Regions from separate parts of the Neobacillus solisequens genome, predicted to be linked through region 3. Evidence: riboswitches for the same ligand, from Rfam matches in the RefSeq annotation. Region 3 holds a riboswitch; each other region holds the start of a gene.
What was found. A riboswitch is a leader RNA that binds a small molecule or an ion and turns the genes downstream of it on or off. The one in region 3 is predicted to bind glycine.

Region 1 (3,263 bases), on a different contig from region 3:
TAGTTCCTTCATCAAAGAAGGTTCCGACTTAGCCGCAGTTATGTTATATTCACCTTTAAATCTCACTTTTTCAGGAATATCACTGAATAACTCATCGATGGTGGAAACACCAATTTTCTCAAGCATGGCCTGTTTATCTTGTTCTGTCATTGGTAAATAGCGATGTTTCATCTTTCTTACTCCCTTCTACTATTTCTTTTCTTTTTTATAAAAAGGTGTCGGAATGACTTTAGCTTTTAATCGTTTTCCGCGAATTTCCACTTCTACTTCTGAATCAACAGCAGTAAATTCTGTTGAGATTAGGGCTAGACCAATATTTTTCTTTAATGTTGGTGACTGTGTTCCGGTAGTGACCACACCGATATGGTTAGTACCCGCATATACCGGGTAGCCATGGCGCGGGATACCGCGGTCAATCATTTCAATACCAACAATCTTTCTCGATAATCCCTTTTCTTTTTGTTGCACTAACGAGGTTTTTCCAATAAAATCTGCCTCTTTTTTCAACTTTACTGCAAAACCAATACCTGCTTCTAATGGGGAAATTTCTGGAGATAATTCCTGACCATAAAGAGCCAAATTAGCTTCAAAACGAAGGGTATCACGAGCACCTAAGCCACAGGCCACCACTCCATCTTCTTTTCCAGCATCGAGAATTACATTCCAAAGGTCAACGGCATCTTCAGATGAACAATAGATCTCAAAGCCATCTTCTCCGGTATATCCTGTTCTGGAGACCAAGGTTTTTCTTCCATTTATATCAACTTCCTGTTGAAATTTGAAAAAGCGAATTTGACTTAAATCTGCCTTGGTCAACCTCTGTAACACAGTTTCCGCCAGCGGACCTTGGAGGGCAAGCTGAGCCATTTTTTCTGATAAGTTTTTTATTGAGACGTCACCTTCAATGTGTGCTTCTAGCCAGCTATAATCTTTTTCGATATTAGATGCGTTCACTACAAGGAGGTAATGGTTATCCTCAATTTTATAGACAAGCAGATCATCTACTGTCCCCCCGTTTTCATAGCACATGGCTGTATATTGGGCACCACCGTTAGGGATCTTTGAAATGTCGTTTGTCATCATTTTTTGTAAATAGGCCAAGCTGTCAGTTCCTTTTACTTCGACTTCACCCATGTGGGACACATCGAATAGACCAGCTTTCGAGCGAACAGCTTCGTGTTCTTCCTTAATGCTGGAGAATTGTACCGGTAACTCCCATCCACCAAAATCAATCGTTTTCCCGCCATATTCTTTATAAACCTCGAAAAGCGGAGTACGTTTTAATTCAACCACTTAATCATCCCCCTTGAAATTCAAATTATTATGAAACTGCCTTTTTCAAAAGACACAAAACCACTTTTTCAATCACTGGAAATTCTTTCTCCGAATGAGAGGACACAAAAAAGGACAGACACCCCCCTTTGTAAAAAAGAAGGTCCCTGTCCTTTCACCTGAAAGTTTACCTTTGATGGCTTTCCCCTTTGGTGGCTGCACGAGGCAGCGCTCTCCAGAGCCGCGTCAAACAAGAGTTCTTTTGCCTGAGAGATTCACATTACATGCTTGCTCCTTCGGCGCTACCAAGGTAGTCTCTCCTCTTGTTGTCATCCGCATTTATAATATTTTCCAAATTGGTGATACTAAACATACTTATAAAATTTATTTGCTAATGCAAATATTTGAAACTTTCAAAGCTATTATCATCCTACCATTAAAGCAATGCTTCGAGCAATCATTTTTTAGTGCTGAACAAGTATTAAAAGGAGATGAAAATATGAAGGTTGAAATTGAATTTGATTCCTCTTGGCAGGATGATTTTTTACATAGAGTCGAGCATGATGGACCATGGGGAAACTGGGAGCTTTTTAAGTTGGCGATTGAGGTGGAGAAACATTTGGTGATTCCGGATTTTGAAGGTTTGCAAGCCCCTTCACATCTTCCCAACTTAACTCCACTCCCTCATCAACTTGAGACAGCTAAACAAGTTATTGAAAATATGAATGGCAAAGCCATTCTTGCTGACGAGGTTGGATTAGGAAAAACGATTGAAGCAGGATTAATTTTAAAAGAATACATGATTCGCGGCTTGGTAAAGAAAGTACTCATCTTAGTCCCTGCATCATTAGTCACCCAATGGGCTCAAGAATTAAACAGCAAATTTTTCATACCAGCCATTACTCAACGAAAAAGCTATGTTTGGGAAAGTTGTGATGTTGTTGTGTCTTCCATCGATACAGCCAAGCGGAATCCACATCGTGATATCATTTTCCAGCAGGACTATGATCTGATTATTATTGATGAAGCACATAAACTAAAAAATAATAAAACCAAAAACTACGAATTTGTTCAAAGTCTTAAAAAGAAATTTTGTTTGTTATTGACAGCAACTCCCATCCAAAACCGAATAGAAGAGATTTTTAACTTGGTATCACTATTAAAGCCGGGTCACTTAGGAAGTGAAACTACTTTTTATGAAAAATATAAACGGGATTCTCGCTCGTTAAATGATGATGAACATCTAAAAGAGTTGGTAAATAAAGTCATGATTCGAAATCGGAGGGCCGATACCGGGATTGAGTGGACGAAAAGACATGTGGAAACCATCCCAATCGAATTTACTCAGCCTGAAAAAGAGCTATATGAATCCATCACATCTCTAAGAAACGAAGGCGATTGGGTTCAGGCGAGCAGCTTTTCAGTGATGACTTTACAGCGCGAAGCATGCAGCAGCAGGGAGGCCGTTTTTTATACGCTTAAAAATATGCTTCAAAAAAAGGAGAACCCTCCTCGTGCCTATGAAGAGCAAATTGAATTTTTAATAAAAAAAGTGGAAGCTGTGCAAGCCAATTCAAAAGCAGAAAAGGCGCTTGAACTAATACAAAAGATCAATAATAAAGTGATTATCTTTACAGAATACCGTGCCACTCAGCTTTATTTACAATGGTATTTAAAGCAGCATGGCATTACATCAGTGCCATTCCGAGGTGGGTTTAAACGCGGAAAAAAAGACTGGATGCGGGAATTATTCCAAAAGCATGCTCAAGTCCTTATTGCTACTGAAGCAGGCGGCGAAGGAATTAACTTACAATTTTGTCATCATATCATTAACTTTGATTTGCCTTGGAACCCGATGAGACTTGAACAGAGAATTGGTCGGATTCATCGCTTGGGTCAGGAAAATGACGTGATGATCTATAATTTTGCTATCAAAAATACCGTCGAGGAACATATATTAAAGCTTCTTTACGAAAAAATTGAACTATTTG
Region 2 (3,263 bases), on a different contig from region 3:
ATGTAAAAGAAAGAACCTGTGCCATTATTGAAGGGGCACAGGTTCTTTTCTTAGTTGATCAAGGCTTGAAGAGGTGCTGGAATTCTCCCGCCTCGGGAAATCATTTTTTGGGAGCTAAAAGTGTTGACACCCAAAACCGGGGCACGTCCAAGGAGACCTCCGAATTCCACCATTTCCCCTTCTTTTTTTCCGGGAACTGGTATGACCCTTACAGCAGTGGTTTTCTTATTAATCATACCAATTGCAGCTTCATCAGCAATTATAGCGGATAGAGTGGCAGGGGAAGCATCTCCTGTTAATGCGATCATGTCTAGACCGACTGAACACACACAAGTCATTGCTTCAAGTTTCGACAGTGTCAAGGCTCCTTCGGTAATTCCTCGAATCATCCCATTATCTTCACTGACAGGAATAAATGCCCCGCTTAAACCGCCGACATAAGAACTGGCCATGGCTCCACCTTTTTTTACAGCATCATTCATTAGTGCTAAGGCGGCAATGGTTCCATGGGTACCGACCCGTTCCAATCCAATTTCTTCGAGAATCTCAGCAACACTATCGTTGACCGCATTTGTAGGGGCCAATGACAAATCCATAATACCAAATGGGATGCCAAGGCGCTCAGCAACTACACGGCCAATTAACTCACCAGCACGGGTTATCTTAAAGACCGTTTTTTTAATAATATCGGATACTTCACCTAAATCTGCATCGGGATAACGTTTTAGAGCATTCAATACTACACCAGGACCACTGACACCAACATTGATCACCGCTTCACCCTCACCAGCTCCATGAAACGCTCCTGCCATAAATGGATTATCTTCAACCGGATTACTGAAGACTACAAGCTTGGCGCAGGCAATTCCATTTTGATCCGCTGTTAGTTCAGCTGCTTCTTTGATGATGAACCCCAATTCTCTGACAGCATCCATATTAATCCCGGTTCTTGTAGTGGCAACTGAAACGGAAGAGCATACTCTCTCTGTAACACTAAGAGCCCTCGGCAATGCTTGAAGCAAAGTATGATCGCCTTTTGATTGTCCTTTATGAACAAGGGCCGAGAACCCGCCAATAAAATCTACACCCAATTGTTTAGCAGCTTTATCCAATGTTTTAGCAAGCTCTACGGTTTGATCTACAGTTGCGTTACCAAGAATTTCGGCAATCGGGGTGATGGAAATTCGTTTATTGATAATGGGAATCCCAAATTCTTTTTCCACTTCTACCGCAACACTTTTAAGATTCTTAGCGTATGTGGTGATTTTCTCATACACTTGCAAATTCATTTTTTCAAAATCGGAATCTGCACAATCTCGTAAACTAATCCCCATTGTAACAGTCCGAATATCTAGGTTTTCCATTTGCACCATTCGAATGGTTTGCAAAATCTCATCCATTGCAATTGACATCCTACGATCGCTCCTCATTAAATTCTGTGCATTGCTTGGAATATTTCCTCTAATTGAAGGTGGATTTTTAAGCCCATGTCTTCACCAATTAAAGCTAATTCGTCCCGCACTTTATTTAAATTGTCATTCCCTGAAACATCAATGATCATCATCATTGTAAAAAAATCCTGTAAAATGGTTTGACTGATGTCAAGAATGTTCATATTGTTTTCTGCTAATACGGTTGTGACACGCGAGATGATCCCAACCTTGTCCATTCCAATTACACTTACTACTGCTCTTCGTAGTTCCATTTTTTCACCTCATAAAATATAAATAAAAGAGATTGGATCAACTCCAATCTCAAGTAAGAAGAGTGCGCAAGTGGTTATGCACAACATTCTCTCCTGTCCTTTTGCCTGAGATTGTGAATCCTTCGGCGCCGTAAACTCTTTTACGATCTCTCCAGAAGCCTCTCCAGCTATAGTGTCACCCATAGCCTTCATCGACTGCTTTATTGAATTAAACAAATGTTAACAAATTAATAGGAATTCAGTCAATAAAAATATTTTAATATTTTCATAATTGTCACAATCTATCCTGCAAAACTGACCCATGGAAAAAGTCGATGCATATATTAATTGGAAAGATTTCCAGGTGAGGTGGAAATGGAAATGATAACAGCTAGTATCGGTGGTAAGACTTATCGTATTCCAGACGATTTGGAGACCTATTTCAAAACCTTCCGATCACATGTGATTGGAATGAATCAGGAGTATATTACTCCCTATGGCAAGAAAAAGATCATTTATGCAGATTGGACAGCCAGCGGAAGGCTGTATCGCCCTATCGAGCAGAAAATTTCCGAGGTTTTTGGACCATTTATGGCTAATACCCATACTGAATCGAATGTAACCAGCTTAATGATGACGGGTATGTATCAACAGGCAAAAAACATCATTAAAGATCATGTCAATGCCCATCCGACTGATGTCGTTTTATTTGATGGATTCGGAATGACTTCTGTTATGAATAAATTTCAGAGGATATTAGGATTTAAACTACATGAAAAATATAAAGATAAATGCACTGTACCTGTGACGGAAAGACCTATTGTCTTTATAACCCATATGGAACACCATTCTAATCAGACTTCATGGTGTGAGTCAATGGTGGATGTAGAAATGATTCAGGCAGATCAAAATGGGTTGGTTGATTTAAACCACTTGAAAAACTTATTAGAGCAATACCAAGACCGTACAATAAAAATTGGGTCTTTTACTGCCTGCTCGAATGTTACAGGTATTCAAACTCCCTATCATCAATTAGCCAAAATCATGCACCAACACGGTGGGGTATGCTTTATAGATTTTGCGGCATCAGCCCCCTATATCAACATAAATATGCACCCAAAAGACCCGCTGGAAAAATTGGATGCGATTGTTTTTTCACCACATAAATTTTTAGGAGGACCCGGGACGAGCGGTGTTTTGGTGTTTGACTCTAAATTATACGGAAATAAAGTTCCCGATCACCCTGGAGGTGGGACTGTTACATGGACAAATCCATGGGGCGAACATCATTATTATCCAAATATCGAAATTCGTGAGGATGGGGGAACTCCAGGGATTTTACAAGCAATACGAACTGCACTTTGCATTCAATTAAAAGAACAAATGGGCATCGAGAATATCGTAAAAAGGGAGAAACAACAAATATCCATACTGCTGCCTATGTTGAAAACAATCCCAGGACTTCACCTATTAGAAGAAAATCAGACGAAGCGCTTAGGAATCGTATCTTTTTATGTAGACAATATTCATTACAATTTAATCGTTCGTCTGTTAAATGACCGTTTCGGCTTCCAAGTCA
Region 3 (3,263 bases):
TTTCCGTTATGTTTTTCTATAATATTCTTACATACGAATAGGCCAATTCCCGTACCTAATTTCTTTGTGGTGTAAAATGGTTCGAAAATATAGGCTACTTCATCGGCATTTATGGTAGGTCCGTTATTAGAGATGACAATCTTGATGTGTTCACTGTCCACCTCTGTATTTATGTCAATTTTCCTTTGTTTTTCATCTTCCCTTACAGCATCGACAGCATTCATTAATAGGTTTAGAAAAACTTGCTTTAATTCATTTTGATCGCCGATTATCTTTATTTTGGGGTCTATTTTGGTATTTACCTTGATTTTACCATCGATAATGCTTGGATATAGAAAATCAAGCACTTCTTCTAAAATAAATTTTATGGTGATTTCCCCCATCTTACTTTCGTTAACTGTGTTCATTCTTGAGGTATGCAGGAACTGGGTAATTCTAAACTTAAGTTCTTCAAGTTCCTTGCTTACAATGTCTAAGTATGGTAATTTGGGATAATCATCTTTTAGTAGCTTAATAAATCCCATTACAGAGGTTAACGGGTTTCGAAATTCATGCACAAAGCACGAGGACATTTGTCCAAGAATAGCCAGTCGATCCTTATGTGTTTGGGAAATATAAAGGTTTTGTTCCTGCAGTTTTTTATCTTTCAATTCTGTGTATCTGGAAACAGCATGATAACAGAATAAATCAAACTGTCGATTGATTAGATCAATGATGAGTTGTAATTTTTCAATCTCGATTCCAGAAAGGTTTACGCATTTTACAATAAGACTTCGTCCAAGATTAACATTATAAACAAATTCACCAATGTTGATTTCCGCATCGACTCGTTGCTTGGCGATTTTGTAAGCTAATGATTGAATTTGGTCATCTGATAATTGTTTTACGAACGATTTTGATATAAATTCGTACATGATAAAACCGTTGTGTCTAATCAAGTCAATATCATCTTTGTCATTATGTACGATGATCTGTTCTTCCCATAAATCAATGAATTCTTTGTGATGCATTTTAAGAAACTGGCTCAGTTGTTGATAAACATGATCCATTTGGTCCGTTGATTCCATAAAAAGCCTACCTTTAATTTAGAATAAAAATCCCGTAAAGTTAGCTCCAATATACTGGATTTTTGAGTGCCTGTCACCCTAAGTAGGTAAGTTGTTAATAAAATTTAAAAAACTAAGCAGTCTCTTTGTCTAAAATGATATAGGGAAAAAATATTTTGTTGACAAAGTATTTAAATACTACTAAAATTAAAAATTATTTAACAATAATTTGCTCTATCAAAAAATTCAATATTAGCAAGCTATGATTGCTATGGATCACACTATAGCAGGAGCGGCTTCTGGAGAGACCGCGGGGTATCCGCGGCGCCGAAGGGTTCACAATCTCAGGCAAAAGGACAGAAGAGTACTGAATATGTATTTGTTATGCTACCAATGGGCAGTATGGCATCTATTATTTATTATTCTTATGACCATGAGATTGGAGGACATCCAATCTCTTTTTTTTATAGGGTTATATTTATTGCTCATTCATTCACAAGGAGGAGTTCACATTGGCACAGCAAGAGTTAAAAAGGAATTTAGCGAATCGTCATGTTCAATTAATCGCGATTGGAGGCACCATTGGTACCGGGTTATTCCTAGGGTCCGGGAAAGCCATTCAATTGGCGGGACCGTCCATTATGTTTGCTTATTTAATTGTGGGGATTGCCTGTTTTTTTGTCATGAGGGCACTGGGAGAACTCTTGTTGTCTAAGGCAGGCTATCAATCTTTTACAGACATTGCTGAGGACTATCTGGGACCGCGGGCAGCTTTCGTAACAGGTTGGACGTATTGGTTTTGTTGGATTATGACGGCTATGGCAGATGTTATTGCGGTTGGTGTATATGTACGATATTGGTTTCAGATCCCACAATGGGTTCCTGCCATCGTTTGTTTATTGATTCTATTTGGACTTAATCTATTAACCGTTAAGCTTTTTGGAGAATTAGAGTTTTGGTTTGCTTTAATAAAGGTCATTACGATCCTCGCATTAATTGGCATTGGAGTCATTTTGCTGGTAATGGGCTTCAAAACGGATGCAGGTGCCGTTTCTATTAAAAACTTATGGGAGCATGGCGGGCTTTTTCCAAACGGGGTTTCAGGGTTCTTACTATCCTTCCAAATGGTTGTCTTTGCCTTTGTAGGTGTGGAATTAGTGGGGGTATCGGCTGCGGAAACATCTAATCCTGAAAAAAATATCCCTTCCGCCATTAATAAAATACCTTTACGAATTCTGTTCTTCTACGTGGGTGCCCTGATTGTGCTTTTATGTATTAACCCATGGACGCAACTGAATGCGTCAGAAAGTCCTTTTGTTAAAACATTTAGCTTAGTGGGAATTCCGGTTGCCGCAGGTATTATTAACTTTGTGGTGTTAACTTCAGCAGCATCTGCTTGTAACAGTGGAATGTTTTCAACAAGTCGAATTCTTTTTAATTTAAGTAAAAATGAACAAGGGCCGGCTTATTTTTCAAAGTTGAATAAAAATCATGTGCCAGGCAACGCGCTATTGGTATCTACTCTAGTCCTTTCAGGGGGAGCGCTTTTAAGCAAACTGATTCCGGAACAGGCCTTTGGCATTGTAACCACGATTAGTGCCATTTGTTTTATTTGGGTTTGGGGTGTCATCCTCATATGTCACGTAAAGTATAAAAAGACTCGTCCGGATTTGCAGGCAAAATCCAAGTTTAAAGCACCGTTTACACCATTTGTGAATTACGCCGTTCTTGCGTTGTTTGCGTTTATTCTTATTATTATGCTGTTTGCAGATGCAACACGCCCGGCTTTATTGCTGACACCGATTTGGTTTGTTTTATTATTTACTTTATATTCAAGTAGAAAAAGAGGAGAGAAACGGATAAGAGTATCCGCTTAGAATCATCCTTAATAGATGCTAGCCCCTAGTATGTTCATTCGTTAACATACAGGGGGCTAGAACATTTATTTATTTACTTACCCCTCACTTTTACTCTGGTAAAACTAGGTCAACGATGGTTCCTAGCCCCTTTTTACTTCTAATAAAAATATCTCCATTATTTTCTCTGATTATTTTAAAGCAAACGGTGAGTCCCAAACCGGTTCCTCGCTCTTTGGTTGTATAAAAAGGTTCCCCTAATTTCTTGAGTATCTGTTTTGGTATGCCGTCACCGTTATCAATGATTCGAATTCTAAATTTTTTCTGACCAATTCGTTCGGATTTAACTCTAATTTTTCCA

Region 1: another riboswitch for glycine. It lies ahead of gcvT (glycine cleavage system aminomethyltransferase GcvT); the one in region 3 lies ahead of ACI3K6_RS07570 (amino acid permease).
Region 2: another riboswitch for glycine. It lies ahead of ACI3K6_RS17315 (ACT domain-containing protein); the one in region 3 lies ahead of ACI3K6_RS07570 (amino acid permease).

Annotation. Positions count from the first base shown of each region.
Region 1 is NZ_JBKFGJ010000013.1:104,225-107,487, forward strand. It holds gene gcvPA (aminomethyl-transferring glycine dehydrogenase subunit GcvPA) at 1-171, opposite strand, end outside; gene gcvT (glycine cleavage system aminomethyltransferase GcvT) at 190-1,293, opposite strand; glycine riboswitch at 1,517-1,605, opposite strand; gene ACI3K6_RS14265 (DEAD/DEAH box helicase) at 1,772-3,263, shown strand, end outside.
Region 2 is NZ_JBKFGJ010000018.1:141,195-144,457, forward strand. It holds gene ACI3K6_RS17310 (PFL family protein) at 51-1,412, opposite strand; gene ACI3K6_RS17315 (ACT domain-containing protein) at 1,430-1,705, opposite strand; glycine riboswitch at 1,789-1,870, opposite strand; gene ACI3K6_RS17320 (aminotransferase class V-fold PLP-dependent enzyme) at 2,066-3,263, shown strand, end outside.
Region 3 is NZ_JBKFGJ010000005.1:118,971-122,233, reverse strand. It holds gene ACI3K6_RS07575 (histidine kinase N-terminal domain-containing protein) at 1-1,067, opposite strand, end outside; glycine riboswitch at 1,336-1,416, shown strand; gene ACI3K6_RS07570 (amino acid permease) at 1,559-2,923, shown strand; gene ACI3K6_RS07565 (ATP-binding protein) at 3,014-3,263, opposite strand, start outside.